3 linked regions of the Rhizobium rhizoryzae genome follow. The protein of the gene in region 2 interacts with the protein of the main gene of each other region in a pairwise test. Links are inferred from orthologs where the notes say so. Each region holds a gene or a part of one and is shown on either strand. Other genes may lie near its edges. The genes, in order: hfq, rho and nusG.

Evidence for each region.
Region 1: the proteins of rho (region 2) and hfq interact in binary tests that used the Escherichia coli proteins (3 or more experiments, as listed by UniProt). The link is inferred for Rhizobium rhizoryzae from one-to-one orthologs.
Region 3: the proteins of rho (region 2) and nusG interact in binary tests that used the Escherichia coli proteins (3 or more experiments, as listed by UniProt). The link is inferred for Rhizobium rhizoryzae from one-to-one orthologs.

What each region holds. Positions count from the first base shown.
Region 1 is NZ_CP049250.1:2,571,064-2,576,308, forward strand. What follows is about bases 975-3,860. They hold hfq (RNA chaperone Hfq), read left to right. Parts: upstream 975-2,239; coding sequence 2,240-2,482; downstream 2,483-3,860. Other genes in these bases: trkA (Trk system potassium transporter TrkA), read left to right, coding at 975-1,909; hflX (GTPase HflX), read left to right, coding at 2,721-3,860. Also shown: nitrogen assimilation response regulator NtrX, read left to right, coding at 1-496; more of trkA, read left to right, coding at 533-974; more of hflX, read left to right, coding at 3,861-4,061; mazG (nucleoside triphosphate pyrophosphohydrolase), read right to left, coding at 4,070-4,909; G6N80_RS18235 (deaminase), read right to left, coding at 4,928-5,245. UniProt on the Escherichia coli protein: RNA chaperone that binds small regulatory RNA (sRNAs) and mRNAs to facilitate mRNA translational regulation in response to envelope stress, environmental stress and changes in metabolite concentrations.
Region 2 is NZ_CP049250.1:996,147-1,001,503, forward strand. The notes cover bases 1,076-4,073. They hold rho (transcription termination factor Rho), read left to right. Parts: upstream 1,076-1,940; coding sequence 1,941-3,206; downstream 3,207-4,073. Other genes in these bases: hemE (uroporphyrinogen decarboxylase), read left to right, coding at 1,076-1,242; hemJ (protoporphyrinogen oxidase HemJ), read left to right, coding at 1,235-1,780; mnmE (tRNA uridine-5-carboxymethylaminomethyl(34) synthesis GTPase MnmE), read left to right, coding at 3,253-4,073. Also shown: more of hemE, read left to right, coding at 205-1,075; more of mnmE, read left to right, coding at 4,074-4,557; tRNA uridine-5-carboxymethylaminomethyl(34) synthesis enzyme MnmG, read left to right, coding at 4,594-5,357. UniProt on the Escherichia coli protein: Facilitates transcription termination by a mechanism that involves Rho binding to the nascent RNA, activation of Rho's RNA-dependent ATPase activity, and release of the mRNA from the DNA template.
Region 3 is NZ_CP049250.1:2,887,538-2,892,742, forward strand. The notes cover bases 1,108-3,953. They hold nusG (transcription termination/antitermination protein NusG), read right to left. Parts: upstream 2,873-3,953; coding sequence 2,342-2,872; downstream 1,108-2,341. Other genes in these bases: rplA (50S ribosomal protein L1), read right to left, coding at 1,108-1,764; rplK (50S ribosomal protein L11), read right to left, coding at 1,767-2,198; secE (preprotein translocase subunit SecE), read right to left, coding at 2,889-3,089; G6N80_RS19840 (glycosyltransferase), read right to left, coding at 3,562-3,953. In the rest of the region: rplL (50S ribosomal protein L7/L12), read right to left, coding at 1-141; rplJ (50S ribosomal protein L10), read right to left, coding at 202-720; more of rplA, read right to left, coding at 1,069-1,107; more of G6N80_RS19840, read right to left, coding at 3,954-4,332; tuf (elongation factor Tu), read right to left, coding at 4,579-5,205. UniProt on the Escherichia coli protein: Part of the processive rRNA transcription and antitermination complex (rrnTAC). The complex forms an RNA-chaperone ring around the RNA exit tunnel of RNA polymerase (RNAP).

The sequences.
Region 1 (5,245 bases), 1.6 Mb from region 2 along the record:
CATCTTCCGTGAGGACCTTTACCATCGCCTTGCCGTTGTGCCCGTCAAGGTTCCAGCGTTGGCCGAGCGTCGCGAAGACATCCCCTTCCTCGTGGACATGTTCATGCGACAGATCTCGGAGCAGGCGGGCATTCGTCCGCGCAAGATCGGCGATGATGCTATGGCTGTTCTGCAGGCGCATGACTGGCCCGGCAATATTCGCCAGTTGCGTAACAACATCGAGCGGCTGATGATACTTGCGCGAACCGACGGTCCGGATTCGCCGATCTCGGCGGATATGCTTCCGACGGATCTTGGCGACATGCTGCCGAAGATCTCCACGAAGGGGGATCATCACATCATGACCTTGCCGCTCCGCGAGGCTCGCGAAATGTTCGAACGCGATTATCTTGTGGCGCAGATCAATCGTTTTGGTGGCAACATCTCCCGCACGGCTGAATTTGTTGGTATGGAGCGTTCAGCACTTCATCGCAAGCTGAAGTCGCTGGGCGTCTGAACTTTGAATACCCACCCGTTACGTTGAAAGAGCAAGATGAAGGTCATCATTTGTGGTGCCGGGCAGGTGGGTTACGGAATCGCCGAGCGTCTTTCGCAAGAAGAAAACGATGTATCGGTGATCGATACTTCGGCGGCGTTGATCAACGCCATCACCGAAACGCTTGATGTGCGCGGCTATGTCGGTCACGGCGCGCATCCGGACGTGCTCGCCAAGGCAGGCGCCGAGCAGGCGGATATGATCATCGCCGTGACGTTGTACGATGAGGTCAACATCGTGGCCTGCGAGGTCGCTCATGCGCTTTTCAGTGTCCCGACCAAGATCGCCCGTATTCGCTCGCAAAGCTATCTGCTGCCGGAATATGCCGATCTCTTCAGCAGCCGGAACATGTCGATCGACGTGACGATTTCTCCAGAAATCGAAGTCGGCAAGATGGTTCTGCGACGTATATCGTTTCCCGGTGCTGTGGACGTTGCCCGCTTTGCTGACGACGCCATCGCGATGGTTGCCATTGAATGCATGGAAGATTGCCCGGTGGTGGACACGCCGCTTGAGCAATTGAGCCAACTGTTTCCGGATCTGATTGCTACCGTCGTGGGAGTTTTGCGGGACGGGAAGCTTTTCATTCCCCGATCGGGTGATCAGCTTCACGTTGGGGATCTGGCCTATGTGATCTGCCAGCGCGAGCATACACGGCGCACGCTTGGTCTGTTCGGCCATGAAGAGCAGGAAGCGAAGCGGATCGTGATCGCCGGCGGTGGCAATATCGGGCTCTATGTTGCACAGCGTATCGAGCAGATGCAGCCAAGAAGCCGGGTCAAGATCATCGAAACAGATCGGGCGCGCGCCACACTCATTGCAGAAGAGCTGAAGAACGCCGTCGTTCTGCAGGGCTCGTCTCTGGAGCAGAGCCTTCTGCAGCAGGCTGATATTCAGGATGCCGACCTGATGATCACGCTGACCAACAATGACCAGGTCAATATTCTCAGTGCGGTCATGGCCAAGGCGCTGGGATGCCGATCCAACCTCGTTCTTGTCAATTCCACCTCGCTGAGCGAGGTGAGTGATTCATTGAACATCGACTCCGTTATCAATCCGCGCGCTGTTACCATTTCCCGTGTCCTTCAGCACGTTCGCAAGGGGCGAATTCGATCCGTCTACGCCGTTCAGAATGGCGCCGCAGAGGTGATCGAAGCCGAGGCTCTGGAAACTTCACCGCTGGTTGGGTCCTGTCTTCGTGATCTCGATCTGCCGGAAGGAATACGAATTGGTGCCATGCTGCGCGACGGAAAGGTTCTGAAACCTGGTGGTGAAACGCGGATCAAGGCAAAGGACAGGGTTGTTCTGCTGGCTACTCGAAAGGCCGTGCGCAATGTGGAGCAGCTATTCCGGGTGTCTATCCAATATTTCTAGAGAATGACCCTGCGAGAATTCCAGCTGGCCTATGCAGGTTGGCGCTGCCAAGAGCTGTGGATAGTTCGATAGCATGATATTCATTAGGCGTCGTATGGACGGCCTATTGAGCTTCGCAAAAAGCGAGATTTCTCGATAAGTAACTGCTTTTACAAGCATTGTTCTCAACAAGGGCCGGTTCTTCGCATATGCGATTGGTCATTGCGCAAAACACGGCGATTTGATAACCAATTGCACGGACGGTGGAGGCAGGAGAGGGTGCTCTACCGAATTTTCCGAGCGTGATCATATCCCGGCCGCATGGCTGGCAAAAAAGAAAGAAGCGGCGCTATGGCGGAACGTTCTCAAAATCTTCAAGACTTGTTTCTCAACACTGTTCGCAAGCAGAAGATTTCACTTACTATTTTCCTCATCAATGGCGTCAAGCTGACGGGTGTTGTAACATCCTTCGACAATTTCTGCGTGTTGTTGCGGCGTGATGGTCATTCGCAGCTGGTCTATAAGCATGCGATCTCTACAATCATGCCTGGACAGCCGATGCAGATGTTCGAAACTGAAGAAAGCGCTGGTTGATCTCGATCAGGGCAGCCATTGAATACCAACACCGGTTGCCCCATCTATCACTCAGGAAAGCCGTCACTTGCAGGGAACCTCAGACCGCCGACACCTTTCGGCGGTTTTCGCATGTCTTAGCGAACTGGTTGTTTCCCCAAACGGCTTAATTGGCTAGAATTGAAGGAAGACTGCGATAGTCACTCGCGATACCTCACATGAATCCCTGATTCCCGACGCCGAGAAACGCCGCGATGATATGCGCGCGCTGGTGCTCGTTCCGGTTTTGAAACAGGCGCGATCTGCCGCTTCCGGCCCGTCTGACACGGCGACACCTGCGCCGCGCCGATCCGATGAAGCAAGACTGGAAGAAGCGATGGGTCTGGCTCGTGCCATTGACCTGACGATTGCTCGTGGACTGATCATACCGGTCAGTCAGCCGAAGCCCGCGACACTGATTGGGACCGGCAAGATCGAGGAGATCAAGGCTCTGCTGGACGAGAATGACTGTGGTCTGGTGATCGTCGACCATCCGTTGACGCCGGTGCAACAGCGCAATCTCGAAAAGGAATGGCAGGCGAAGGTGATTGATCGCACGGGTCTCATTCTCGAGATTTTCGGGCGACGAGCCTCCACGAAGGAGGGGACGCTCCAGGTCGATCTTGCGCATCTCAACTATCAGAAGGGTCGCCTCGTGCGAAGCTGGACGCACCTTGAGCGTCAGCGCGGTGGTGCGGGCTTCATGGGTGGTCCGGGTGAAACCCAGATCGAAGCTGACCGTCGACTGCTGCAGGAGCGCATCCTCAAGCTGGAGCGCGAACTCGAGCAGGTTGTGCGCACCCGGCAGCTGCATAGGGCCAAGCGCCGCAAGGTTCCTCATCCGATCGTCGCGCTCGTGGGCTACACGAATGCCGGAAAATCAACACTCTTCAACCGGATCACGGGAGCAGGCGTGCTGGCAGAAAACATGTTGTTCGCCACGCTTGATCCGACGCTTCGTCGCATGAAGTTGCCGCATGGCCGAACTGTCATCCTCTCCGATACGGTCGGCTTCATTTCGGACCTTCCTACCCATCTGGTCGCCGCTTTCCGCGCGACGCTGGAAGAAGTGCTGGAGGCAGATCTCATTCTCCACGTCCGCGATATGTCCGATCCTGATAACGGGGCCCAGTCGGCCGATGTCCTGCGTATTCTCGATGATCTTGGCATAGACGAGAAGGAGCGCGGCGAGCGCATTATCGAGGTCTGGAACAAGATTGACCGTCTGGAGCCCGAGGCGCACGAGGCCGTTGCTGAACGCGCTCTTGGCCGTGAAAACGTCATGGCCGTCTCGGCAATCTCCGGTGAGGGCGTCGATCGTTTGATGGACGAGATTTCACGCCGCCTGGCGGGTGTCGTGACAGAGACGACCGTCGTGCTTCCGCCGGAAAAGCTGTCGCTGATTTCGTGGATCTATGAAAATGCCATGGTCGACCAGCGAGAGGATCGGGAAGATGGTTCTGTCGCTTTCGATCTGAGACTTTCCGAGCAACAGGCGAACGCCCTTGAACGGAAGCTAGGCGTTTTTCCGGTGGCTGAAAAGGAAGATTGGGAGCGGTAAGCCGCTCCCTATTCTGCTGCCTCTCTAGGATTAACGCCCTTGGCAGCCTGCCAGAAGGCCTCCATTTCCTCAAGCGAGGATTCCGCAGGAGCCTTCCCCAATTTCTTAAGTTCCGTTTCTATATATCTGAATCGGTTTCTAAATTTTGCATTGGTACCACGTAAAGCCTGCTCGGGATCGGCTTTTACGTGACGCCCGATGTTCACAACGGCGAATATCAGGTCCCCGAGTTCGTCTTTTATCTTTACCGATTGCCCCTCTCGCAGAGCCTCTCGCAATTCTGCGATCTCTTCTTCGATCTTGTCGAGAATTGGTTCTGCTTCCGACCAGTCGAAGCCAACAGTTGCCGCGCGTTCCTGCAGCTTCAGTGCCTCGACAAGAGCAGGTTGATGACGAGATACGGAACCCAGGAGGCCGACAGTCTCATCGTCAACCAATCCGCGCTTTGCACGTCGCTCGGCGCGATCTTTCTTTTCGGCGGCCTTGATCTGATCCCACTGGAGTTTGACCGCTTCTGGCGTATTGACATCCGAACGTGCGAAGACGTGTGGATGCCGCCTGATCATCTTCGTCGTAATCGCTTCAACGACATCGGCAAAGCTGAATGCGCCTGCTTCTTCCGCCATCTGTGCATGAAACACGACCTGAAACAGCAGATCTCCCAATTCATCCTTCAGATCTTCCAGATCAGCACGCTCAATCGCGTCCGCCACTTCGTAGGCTTCTTCGATCGTGTAGGGCTTTATGGTCTGGAAATCCTGTTTGATATCCCACGGGCATCCCGTCTGAGGATCACGCAGAGATGCCATAAGTTTCAGGAGATCGGAGATATCCTTGGAGGGCTGCATTGCTAAAGCCTTATTCTATCAGTTCAGGGGAATGCCGTTGTCGGACTTGCTTTGCTGATAGCTTTCCGAGAGTGCATCATACCGGGCTTTGATGGTATCGATACGCTCATGAAGTTCGGCACGAAGCTTTTCCTCCTCGCTATCGGCCATTTCGCTGATCGCGAAGGATTTCCAGAATGCGTTCTGCCGCTTGTAACCGCCGGGTTCCAGGCCGAACACTTCCTTCAGGATCTTCAGATCGTGGGGGATGGCAAAGGCGTCACGCGAGTCTTCGTGGCTGAAAAAGAAATAGAAGTTATCGAAACCTGCCCAGGTGATTGCCGACATGCACATGGT
Region 2 (5,357 bases):
TCGTTGCGATATGTGACTGATTTTCATCCGTAAAATGAGTTGTCCCCACAGTTGGGTTCATTTGCTCCTTTCCAGCGTGATTGTCTTTTGCTGAAGCGAGGAAACGGGACGATCTGTGCAACAGACTTTATCCCTGATAGTCACCGACTCTAAGAATCAGAAAATCTAAAGATTCTAGATTTCTTTGTTTTAAGGGAGACTGTCGTGAGCGCTGTGAGACGCAAGCTTCTCGAAGTTCTGGACGGAGCGACTGTCTCGCCTCCACCAATCTGGCTTATGAGACAAGCCGGACGTTATCTGCCGGAATATCGAGAGACGCGGAAGCAAGCGGGAAGCTTTCTGCAGCTTTGCTATTCTCCCGAACTGGCCACGGAAGTGACACTTCAACCCATCCGTCGCTATGGGTTCGACGCTGCAATCCTGTTCTCAGATATCCTCGTGATACCGGACGCGCTGAAGCGCAGTGTGCGTTTTGTCGAGGGCGAAGGCCCTCGCATGGATCCGATCGACGAAGCAGGCATCGCTGCTTTGGACGGCAAAAACGTTCTGTCGCATCTCACCCCCGTCATGCAGGCTGTTTCCAGCATTCGACGTAGTCTTCCAGAAGAGACAACGCTTTTGGGATTCTGTGGTGCACCGTGGACCGTCGCTACCTATATGATCGCTGGCCGCGGGACACCGGATCAGGCACCGGCACGGCTGTTTGGCTATCGTCACCGTGAACGGTTCCAGTATCTTCTGGAATTTCTGGCCGATATCTCTGCCGACTATCTGGTTGCCCAGATCGATGCGGGCGCCGATGCGGTGCAGATTTTCGATTCCTGGGCGGGTGTTCTGGGTGAAGAAGAGTTCAAGGGGTTTGCGGTCAAGCCGGTCGCTCGCATGATTGCGTCTGTGAAAGCCCGTCGTCCAGGAGCGAAGATCATTGCCTTTGCCAAAGGCGCTGGGATGAACCTGAAACACTATCGGCAGCAGACAGGCGCTGATATGATCGGGCTAGACTGGTCTGTGCCTCTGAGTTTTGCGGCAGAGCTGCAGAAGGAGGGTCCTGTTCAGGGCAATCTGGATCCAATGCGCGTTGTAGCAGGCGGTCGGGCGCTGGAAGAGGGAATAGATGCCATCCTCCAGGTGTTGGGTAGCGGACCACTCGTCTTCAATCTTGGCCATGGTATTACGCCGGAAGCTAATCCGGACCATGTGACACAACTCGTTGCTCAAGTTCGTGGATCGAAGGATGGCTGACGAGCTGCAAACGCATGAAGCGTCTGGACGTCGAGCCCGTTTCAAGGCTGCCATCGCGCTCGTGGTGTTTCTAGCGCTTCTCGCTTTGCCCTACATCCTGGTGCCAGATCAGTTCTATCTTTGGGCAAAGGCCTTTCACGTCATCGCCGTGATTTCGTGGATGGCAGGTCTCTTCTACATGCCCAGGCTCTTCATTTATCATACCGATGCGCCGGAAGGCTCTGTCCAGTCTGAAACGTTCAAGGTGATGGAGCAACGCTTGCTCAAGGTCATCATGAATCCGGCCATGATGATCTCATGGCTCTTCGGGCTGTATCTTGCCTGGGAAGGCTTCCGGTTTCAGGGAGGCTGGCTGCATGCCAAAATTCTGGCTGTCGTTCTGCTGACCCTGGCTCATGTCCATCAGTCGCATTGGGTAAGACGATTTGCGAAGGATGCGCCCCGAAAGCCTGCGCGCTACTGGCGAATGATGAACGAAATCCCGACCGTATTGATGATTTTGATCGTAATCCTCGTGATCGTGAAGCCCTTCGCTTAAGATTTGAGCGCGTACCCCTTGCAGGTCGTCGGTGAAGCGGCTATTTCTACGTCACTCATCCCCATGGCTTGTCTGTACAGTCTGACTTCCGCGGCGCTCGCGGTGACGCACCTCAGCATCACGCCAAATTCCCATTCAAATTCAAAGCGGTCCCTTCTTCATGGCTGAAATGAAGCTTCAAGAACTCAAGAGCAAATCACCGACTGATTTGCTGACCTTTGCCGAATCACTGGAGGTCGAGAACGCGAGCACTATGCGAAAGCAGGAGCTCATGTTCGCAATATTGAAAGTTCTTGCAAGCCAGGACGTCGAGATCATCGGTGAAGGCGTTGTGGAAGTTCTGCAGGATGGTTTCGGATTCTTGCGATCGGCCAATGCGAACTATCTGCCTGGTCCGGATGATATCTACATCTCTCCTTCGCAGATTCGCCGTTTCTCGCTGAAGACCGGCGACACTGTCGAAGGACCGATCCGTGGGCCCAAGGAAGGCGAACGTTATTTCGCACTTCTGAAGGTCAACACGATCAATTTCGATGACCCGGAAAAAATCCGCCATAAGGTTCACTTCGATAACCTGACGCCGCTTTATCCGAATGAACGCTTCAAGATGGAGCAGGACATTCCGACGTCGAAGGATCTGTCATCACGCGTGATCGATCTGGTCGCTCCACTGGGCAAAGGTCAACGCGGTCTGATCGTGGCACCGCCGAGAACTGGTAAAACGGTCCTGCTACAAAATATCGCGCATTCCATCACTGCAAATCATCCGGAATGTTATCTTATCGTTCTGCTGATTGACGAACGTCCGGAAGAAGTGACGGACATGCAGCGTTCCGTTCGCGGCGAAGTGATTTCCTCTACTTTCGATGAACCCGCAGTACGTCACGTTCAGGTAGCTGAAATGGTCATCGAGAAGGCCAAGCGTCTTGTCGAGCACGGTCGAGATGTTGTCATTCTGCTCGACTCCATCACCCGACTTGGTCGAGCCTATAACACGGTTGTGCCGTCATCCGGCAAGGTCTTGACCGGTGGTGTTGATGCCAACGCCCTGCAACGCCCGAAGCGTTTCTTTGGTGCGGCCCGTAACATTGAAGAAGGCGGCTCGCTGACGATCATCGCGACCGCTCTCATCGATACTGGCAGCCGTATGGACGAAGTGATCTTCGAAGAGTTCAAGGGTACGGGTAACTCTGAAATTGTTCTGGACCGCAAGGTTGCTGACAAGCGCATCTTCCCGGCGATGGACATTCTCAAGTCCGGTACCCGTAAGGAAGATCTCCTGGTTCCGCGTCAGGATCTTCAGAAGATCTTCGTGCTCCGGCGTATTCTTGCGCCAATGGGAACAACCGATGCCATCGAGTTCCTCATCGACAAACTCAAGCAGACCAAGAACAACGGTGATTTCTTCGATTCGATGAACACCTGATTCAAGCAGAATTCAGCAATTAGCCGGATTCTGCCTGTGAGGCTGTATGGTCGTTCCTACAATATTCGCCCTATCATCCGGCTCTACCCCGTCCGGAGTTGCGGTCATACGCATCTCTGGACCCTCAGCATTTGATATCGTCGGCTGGATGGCTGGTCCGTTGAACAGAACCAGAGGAATGAACCTCAGAACGATTCGGGACCGAAACAATTCCAAAATCGATCAAGGTCTTATCCTGACATTTCCTGGTCCAGCTTCGTTCACTGGCGAAGACTGCGTTGAACTTCAGGTTCATGGAGGTCGCGCCATTGTAGCAGCCATCAGCCGGGAACTGCTGGAACTAGGCTGCGTTGCTGCCGAAGCTGGAGAATTCACCCGGCGTGCCTTCAGCAATGGGAAGATGGATCTTGTCGAGGTCGAAGGCCTCGGTGATCTCATCGCCGCAGACACGGAAATGCAGCGAAGGCTGGCCATTGAACAGGCAAGCGGCGGGTTGTCTTCGCTGTATCAGAATTGGGCAAACCGTCTGACCCACGCTCGCGCTATGATCGAGGCCGAACTCGATTTTGCCGACGAAGAGGATGTACCTGGAAGTGTTTCGGACCGGATATGGCCCGATATTTCGCTTCTCCACCGTGAGATCTTAAAGCAGGTGACCGCCACGCAGAGCGGTCGGTTGGTCCGGGACGGCTTCAATGTCGTTATTGCCGGTCCACCCAATGCCGGAAAGTCCAGTCTCATCAACGCCCTTTCTGGGCGAGATGTTGCGATTGTCACCTCTGTCGCTGGCACGACCCGTGACCTCATTGAGGTCGAGCTGGATATGGACGGGTTCCTTGTCAGACTGGTTGATACCGCCGGAATTCGAGAGACCGATGACGTGGTTGAGCGTGAGGGTGTCAGGCGAGCGAGGCGGGCGATTGAATCAGCGGACCTCGTTCTTGATCTCAGCGAGATCGATTCGCTAGCGGAACAAATGTCATTCCTGACCGACGCAAAACGATTGCGTGTTGGAACCAAAGCCGATTTGCATCCAGCAGAAGACACGCGTTATGATGCTTGCATCAGCGTCAGCCTGCCACAGACCATTGACCATCTCCGTTCATTGATTCTGCAAGAGCTGAAGCAGAGCTGGGAAGCCATATCGTCGCTTGGCGCCGGACGATTGCGTCACATCTCGCATCTCCAACAGGCTTCCAATTTCATCGAAGACGGGTTAAAGCAAAGCGATATCGTGCTTAAGGCTGAGAGCTTGCGCCTGGCCTCCGACGAGCTCGGCCGGATTACCGGTCGTGTGGATGTTGAAGATCTGCTTGGGGTCATCTTCTCCGAGTTTTGTATCGGCAAGTGACTCACGTGAAACACTGCTAGACGCAGAGTGGACGCTATGACCAAATTTGACGTGATTGTAATCGGCGGTGGCCACGCCGGCTGTGAGGCTGCATCTGCTGCTGCTCGACTTGGTGCCAAAACAGCGCTCGTTACCCATAAAATAGAGACCATCGGTGTGATGTCCTGTAACCCAGCGATTGGCGGGTTGGGCAAAGGCCATCTCGTCAGAGAGGTCGATGCGCTCGATGGTCTTATGGGGCGGGTCGCCGATAGTGCTGGTATTCAGTTTCGACTGCTGAACCGCAAGAAGGGGCCTGCCGTACGTGGTCCCCGTACACAGGCCGATCGGCGTCTGTATCGCGAAGCAATGCAAAATGCCATTTCAGAGACGCACAATCTTGTGGTCATCGAGGGCGATGCTTTCGATCTCATCCTGGATGATCGCGCTATAACCGGCCTCGTTCTAGCCGACGGTCGACAACTCTCATGTCAGACCGTCGTCGTTACAACCGGTACTTTCCTGCGCGGAATGATCCATATCGGAAACGAAACAAGACCAGCTGGACGCGTCGGAGAGGATCCCTCTCTTGGTCTATCACGGACTTTCGAGCATCTTGGTATCAAGCTTGGTCGACTCAAAACTGGAACCCCAGCTCGACTGGATGGTCGCACGATTGACTGGCAATCCATCGGGAAGCAAGCCGCCGACGATCAGCCGGTGCCATTCTCCTTTATGACCGACCACATCACCAATCGCCAAATAGAATGTGGTGTAACCCGGACGACCGATCGAACGCACACAATCATTTCAGACAATAT
Region 3 (5,205 bases), 1.9 Mb from region 2 along the record:
AGCAGCGCCGCCAGCAGCAGCAACAGCTACAGGAGCAGCTGCAGAAACGCCCCACTTCTCTTCCAGCAGCTTGGAAAGCTCAGCAGCTTCCAGAACGGTCAGAGCGGAGAGGTCTTCAACGATCTTAGCGAGATCAGCCATTTTCTTAAGTCCTTTTGTGTTCGGTTCGAACTGGTTTGTTTGTTACAGCGAAAAACCGCCTCAAGCGGCTTCGTCCTTCTTTGCGTAGGCCGCAAAAACGCGGGCGAGCTGTGCTGCCGGTGCCTGAACAACACCTGCAATGCGAGTAGCCGGGGTCTGAATCATACCCAGCAGCTTTGCACGCAGTTCGTCCAGCGAAGGCAGGGTCGCAAGCGACTTGACGCCTTCCGCGTTAAGCGTGGTCGAGCCCATGGCGCCACCCAGAACAACGAGCTTGTCGTTGGTCTTGGCGAAATCCATGACGACCTTCGGAGCCGTAATCGGGTCGGCGCTGTATGCGATCAGCGTCTGGCCCTTGAAGAGATCTACCATCCCTTCGGACTCCGTGCCCTGAAGAGCGATCTTGGCCAGACGGTTCTTCGCGACTTTGACGGTGCCGCCAGCTGCGCGCATCTTCGAACGAAAGTCGTTCATTTGCGCAACTGTAACACCAGCATAGTGGGCCACGACAACCGAACCAGAAGCCTTGAAGACTTCGTTCAGCTCCGTGACGAATTCGCGTTTTTCCGCTCTTTCCACTGTCTGTCTCCAGTTGACAGGACCGATCAAAGGATCGGGACCTGCCGGGTTGCCTTTGCCACTTGGGACCTTATTGCAAGATCCCGAGCAGCGCTCGAGGATCCTGTCCCCCCGCACGTAACCGGTATGGTTACGGCACAAGGCACATCAGGTTCGAACCGGAACCCTCAGGGGCGCATCGCGCGCGCCTGTCGATAATCCAGATCTTACCCGTCTCATGCAGGTCAAACGATTAAGGTCGAAACCACCCGCAATCTCGGACAGGAATTCCGGGTTTCCCCGGATTTTCCGGGCCCGGAGGCCCGAAAATTCTTTGCGACGGTCAGCAACAAGCCGACCATCTTAAAATCAAGCGAGAACCGTCGAAGGCTCTACGCGCACGCCCGGACCCATGGTCGAGGACAGTGCAACACGCTTTACGTAGTTGCCCTTGGCGCCGGCCGGCTTTGCCTTGACGACGGCATCAGCGAACGCCTTGATGTTTTCTTCCAGAGCCTTGGCGTCGAAGGAAGCCTTGCCGATACCGGCATGGATGATACCAGCCTTCTCGACGCGGAACTCGACTGCGCCACCCTTGGAGGCCTTGACTGCGCCTGCGACGTCCATGGTTACCGTACCGACCTTCGGGTTCGGCATCATGCCACGCGGGCCGAGAACCTTACCGAGACGGCCAACGAGCGGCATCATGTCCGGCGTTGCAATGCAGCGATCGAAATCGATCTTGCCGCCCTGAACGATCTCGACGAGATCTTCAGCGCCAACAACGTCCGCACCGGCTGCCTTGGCTTCATCAGCCTTGGCGCCACGAGCGAAAACCGCAACGCGAACATCGCGACCAGTGCCGTTCGGCAGATTGACAACACCGCGAACCATCTGGTCAGCGTGACGTGGGTCAACACCAAGGTTCATGGCAATTTCGATTGTCTCGTCGAACTTTGCAGTTGCACGGTCCTTGACGAGAGAGATTGCGTCGGTGAGGGCGATCAACTTGGTAGGATCGATACCTTCGCGAACCTTCTGAATGCGCTTTGCTACCTTAGCCATGATCAAGCCACCACTTCCAGGCCCATGGAGCGGGCAGAGCCCTCAACCATCAGCATTGCGCCTTCAACGTCAGCCGCGTTGAGATCCTTCATCTTGGCTTCAGCGATCGCGCGGACCTGAGCCTTGGTGATGGTACCGGCCTTCGCACCCTTACCAGGCGTCTTGGAACCGGATTGGATCTTTGCCTCCTTCTTCAGCCAGTACGTAACCGGCGGCTGCTTCATAGCGAAGGTGAAGGACTTGTCCTGGTAATAGGTGATGACGACCGGGATCGGCATACCCTTTTCCATTTCCTGCGTAGCGGCATTGAATGCCTTGCAGAATTCCATGATGTTGATGCCGCGCTGACCAAGTGCCGGGCCGATTGGCGGAGACGGGTTTGCCGATCCTGCCTTGACCTGGAGCTTGAGCTGGCCTGCTACTTTCTTAGCCATTTCTCTGCCTTTCCAATTGAACCGGTTACCCGGCCCTCAATGCCAACATGCGAATGCTGGCGGCTGCGGTTGCGTGGTCAGGAACTTGTCGCCCGGCTAAGGCGCCTCCTCCCACGCGCATGGGGAGAACCTCCCCTTCTCGATCAGACCTTTTCGACCTGACCGTATTCCAACTCGACGGGCGTCGCACGACCGAAGATGGAAACCTCCACCTTGAGGCGAGACCGCTCTTCGTCGACATCCTGAACGATACCGTTGAACGAGGCGAACGGACCATCAGAAACACGAACCTGCTCACCAATCTCGTAGGAGATGGACGACTTTGGCCGCTCAACACCTTCTTGGACCTGACCAAGGATACGGTCTGCTTCATGGTCCGGAATCGGAACCGGCTTATTATCCGATCCGAGGAAACCCGTCACCTTAGGAGTGTTCTTGATCAGGTGATAAGCTTCGTCCGTCAGGTTGGCGCGGACAAGCACATAACCCGGAAAGAACTTCCGCTCGCTATCGACCTTGCGACCGCGACGAACCTCAACGACCTTCTCTGTCGGCACCAGGATCTTTTCGAAAAGATGCTCAAGCCCCTTCTGGCGAGCCTTCTCCTCGATCGATTCCGCAACCTTCTTCTCAAAATTCGAATAAGCGTGGACGATGTACCAACGTGCCGCCATCTTCATCTCCACTCAATCAAGCGCCGATAGACAGCACGAGGCCAATAAGCCAACCAATCAATTGGTCTGCCGCAAAAAAGAACAGGGCAGCAAATATGACCATGACAAGGACCATTGCCGTGGAGATCATCGTCTCACGACGCGACGGCCATGTAACCTTTGCCGTTTCAGCCCGCACCTGCTGGAGAAACGTAAATGGATTTGTTTTGGATGCCATGTCTGCCCACGCAATTACGGCGCGTAAAGCTGATACTATTCAGCCCCACGCACCGCGTGTCTGTTTGAACCCTACATAAACACCGTCTTTCCATCTGACAAGTGGAAAAACAGCATCCGATTAATGCCTTTGTAACGAAACTCCCGATCCGCCTGCTGAATGATTGCGCGCCGATCAAGGGAGTGGCAGGGGCAGAGGGGCTCGAACCCCCGACCTGCGGTTTTGGAGACCGCCGCTCTACCAACTGAGCTATACCCCTATTCCCGTTCTTCAAGGTTGCCCTTGAAAAGCATGGCGCTCCTTTAAGACGACTGATTGGACTTGGCAAGTGGGTTTGTGATTTTCCTCACAAATTCCGGTTTTCTCGTCGAGATAATTCCTGGAGGGCACAGCATGTATGCGTCGTGTTGATCCAGTTTTGCCGTGGAGGCCTTGGACGCGGTCGCTCAAGGCTCAAGGACCCTGATTGGGGTTACTTGAGGCGCTGTTTGCGTCGCAAATGGTCGACTCGACGAGTGATCGAATTTTTCCATTTTCGCATTGTACGCATTGAAAAAAAGCGATTCGCTTTTCCCAAAAGGGTGAGAAAGCTCTTCTGCTCGACAGGTGTGTAGTTACTGCGCTCCCAACCGAGGTGGTCAACGCCCGCGTCGACCAGCCACCCCATGATTCGGCCCTGATTCTTGTAGTGAAGACTAAGAGCCGATTCGCTATTGAACGCCGCATAGCCGCCCGGCAGAAGCTTGTAGTCGGACAATCGCTTTACCGTAGGATTGAAAGTAAAGCTGAACCAAACGTGATGAGCCAGTGGGCCGACTTTTCGGTGCGCTGCCGGTTGTCCGAAAATAGGCAGGCGTCGAATGTTCGCAGGCATGTCCTTATCGGACCTGAGAGAAACGAGAAGCAGGTCGTCATCCGCCTTCAGAACATCCAGGGCCTGCCGTACCACGCCGGGCTTGGGAAACTCCCAATCGTCTTCAAGATGGAGAATGTAAGGTGTCGTCACACAAGCATAGGCTTTGTCAATCGATCGGTGCTGGCCGATGTTATTGCCGTTCACAATAAACCTGAGAGGCTGCCCGGGATAACGAGCGGCTATTTTCTCGACCTCAACCTGGTCCGAATCTTCAATGACGATGAACTCATGAAGCGGATAGTCGTTTGAAGCAAAAAAGCTATCGAGGGTCTTCACGAGCAAGTCATGCCGACGACAACTCGTCAAAACCACAGTCAAATCCGACATACGCTTCCCCATCATCCTCACTGGCCGCGCCTTCGCGTAGGATGAGCTTCGGATACTGTCAATTGAATATTGCCAAAGGCGCTGCAAGGTAGTGTCAGAGCGCTCAACTGGGCCAATCGTGCGACTGCAATCATCCAAGCGGCCTAGGATATCCGCCTTCAAACGAAAAAACCGGGCGACCGTTTCAGGCCACCCGGTTTTTCAATTGATCATGGTGAGGAGATCAAGTCCCCCCACCTTGTCTGATTACTCGATGATCGAGGCGACGATGCCGGCGCCGACGGTACGGCCACCTTCGCGGATCGCGAAGCGCAGCTTTTCTTCCATCGCGATCGGAACGATCAGCTCAACGTCAACGGTTACGTTGTCGCCAGGCATAACCATTTCCGTGCCTTCCGGAAGCGTGACGATGCCAGTCACGTCCGTCGTGCGGAAGTAGAACTGCGGACGGTAGTTCGTGAAGAACGGCGTATGACGGCCGCCTTCTTCCTTCGTCAGGATGTAGGCTTCTGCCTTGAACTTCTTGTGCGGCTTGACAGAGCCAGGCTTGCACAGGATCTGACCGCGCTCAACGCCGTCACGGTTCACGCCACGCAGAAGAGCACCGATGTTGTCGCCGGCCTGACCCTGGTCGAGCAGCTTGCGGAACATTTCAACGCCCGTGCAGGTCGTCTTCGTCGTTGCACGAATGCCAACGATTTCGATTTCTTCACCGACCTTCACGATACCACGCTCAACGCGGCCCGTCACAACCGTACCACGGCCAGAGATCGAGAACACGTCTTCGATCGGCATCAGGAACGGCTGGTCGATCGGACGCTCTGGCGTCGGGATGTAGGCGTCAACCTGAGCCATCAGCTCGCGGATCGCGTC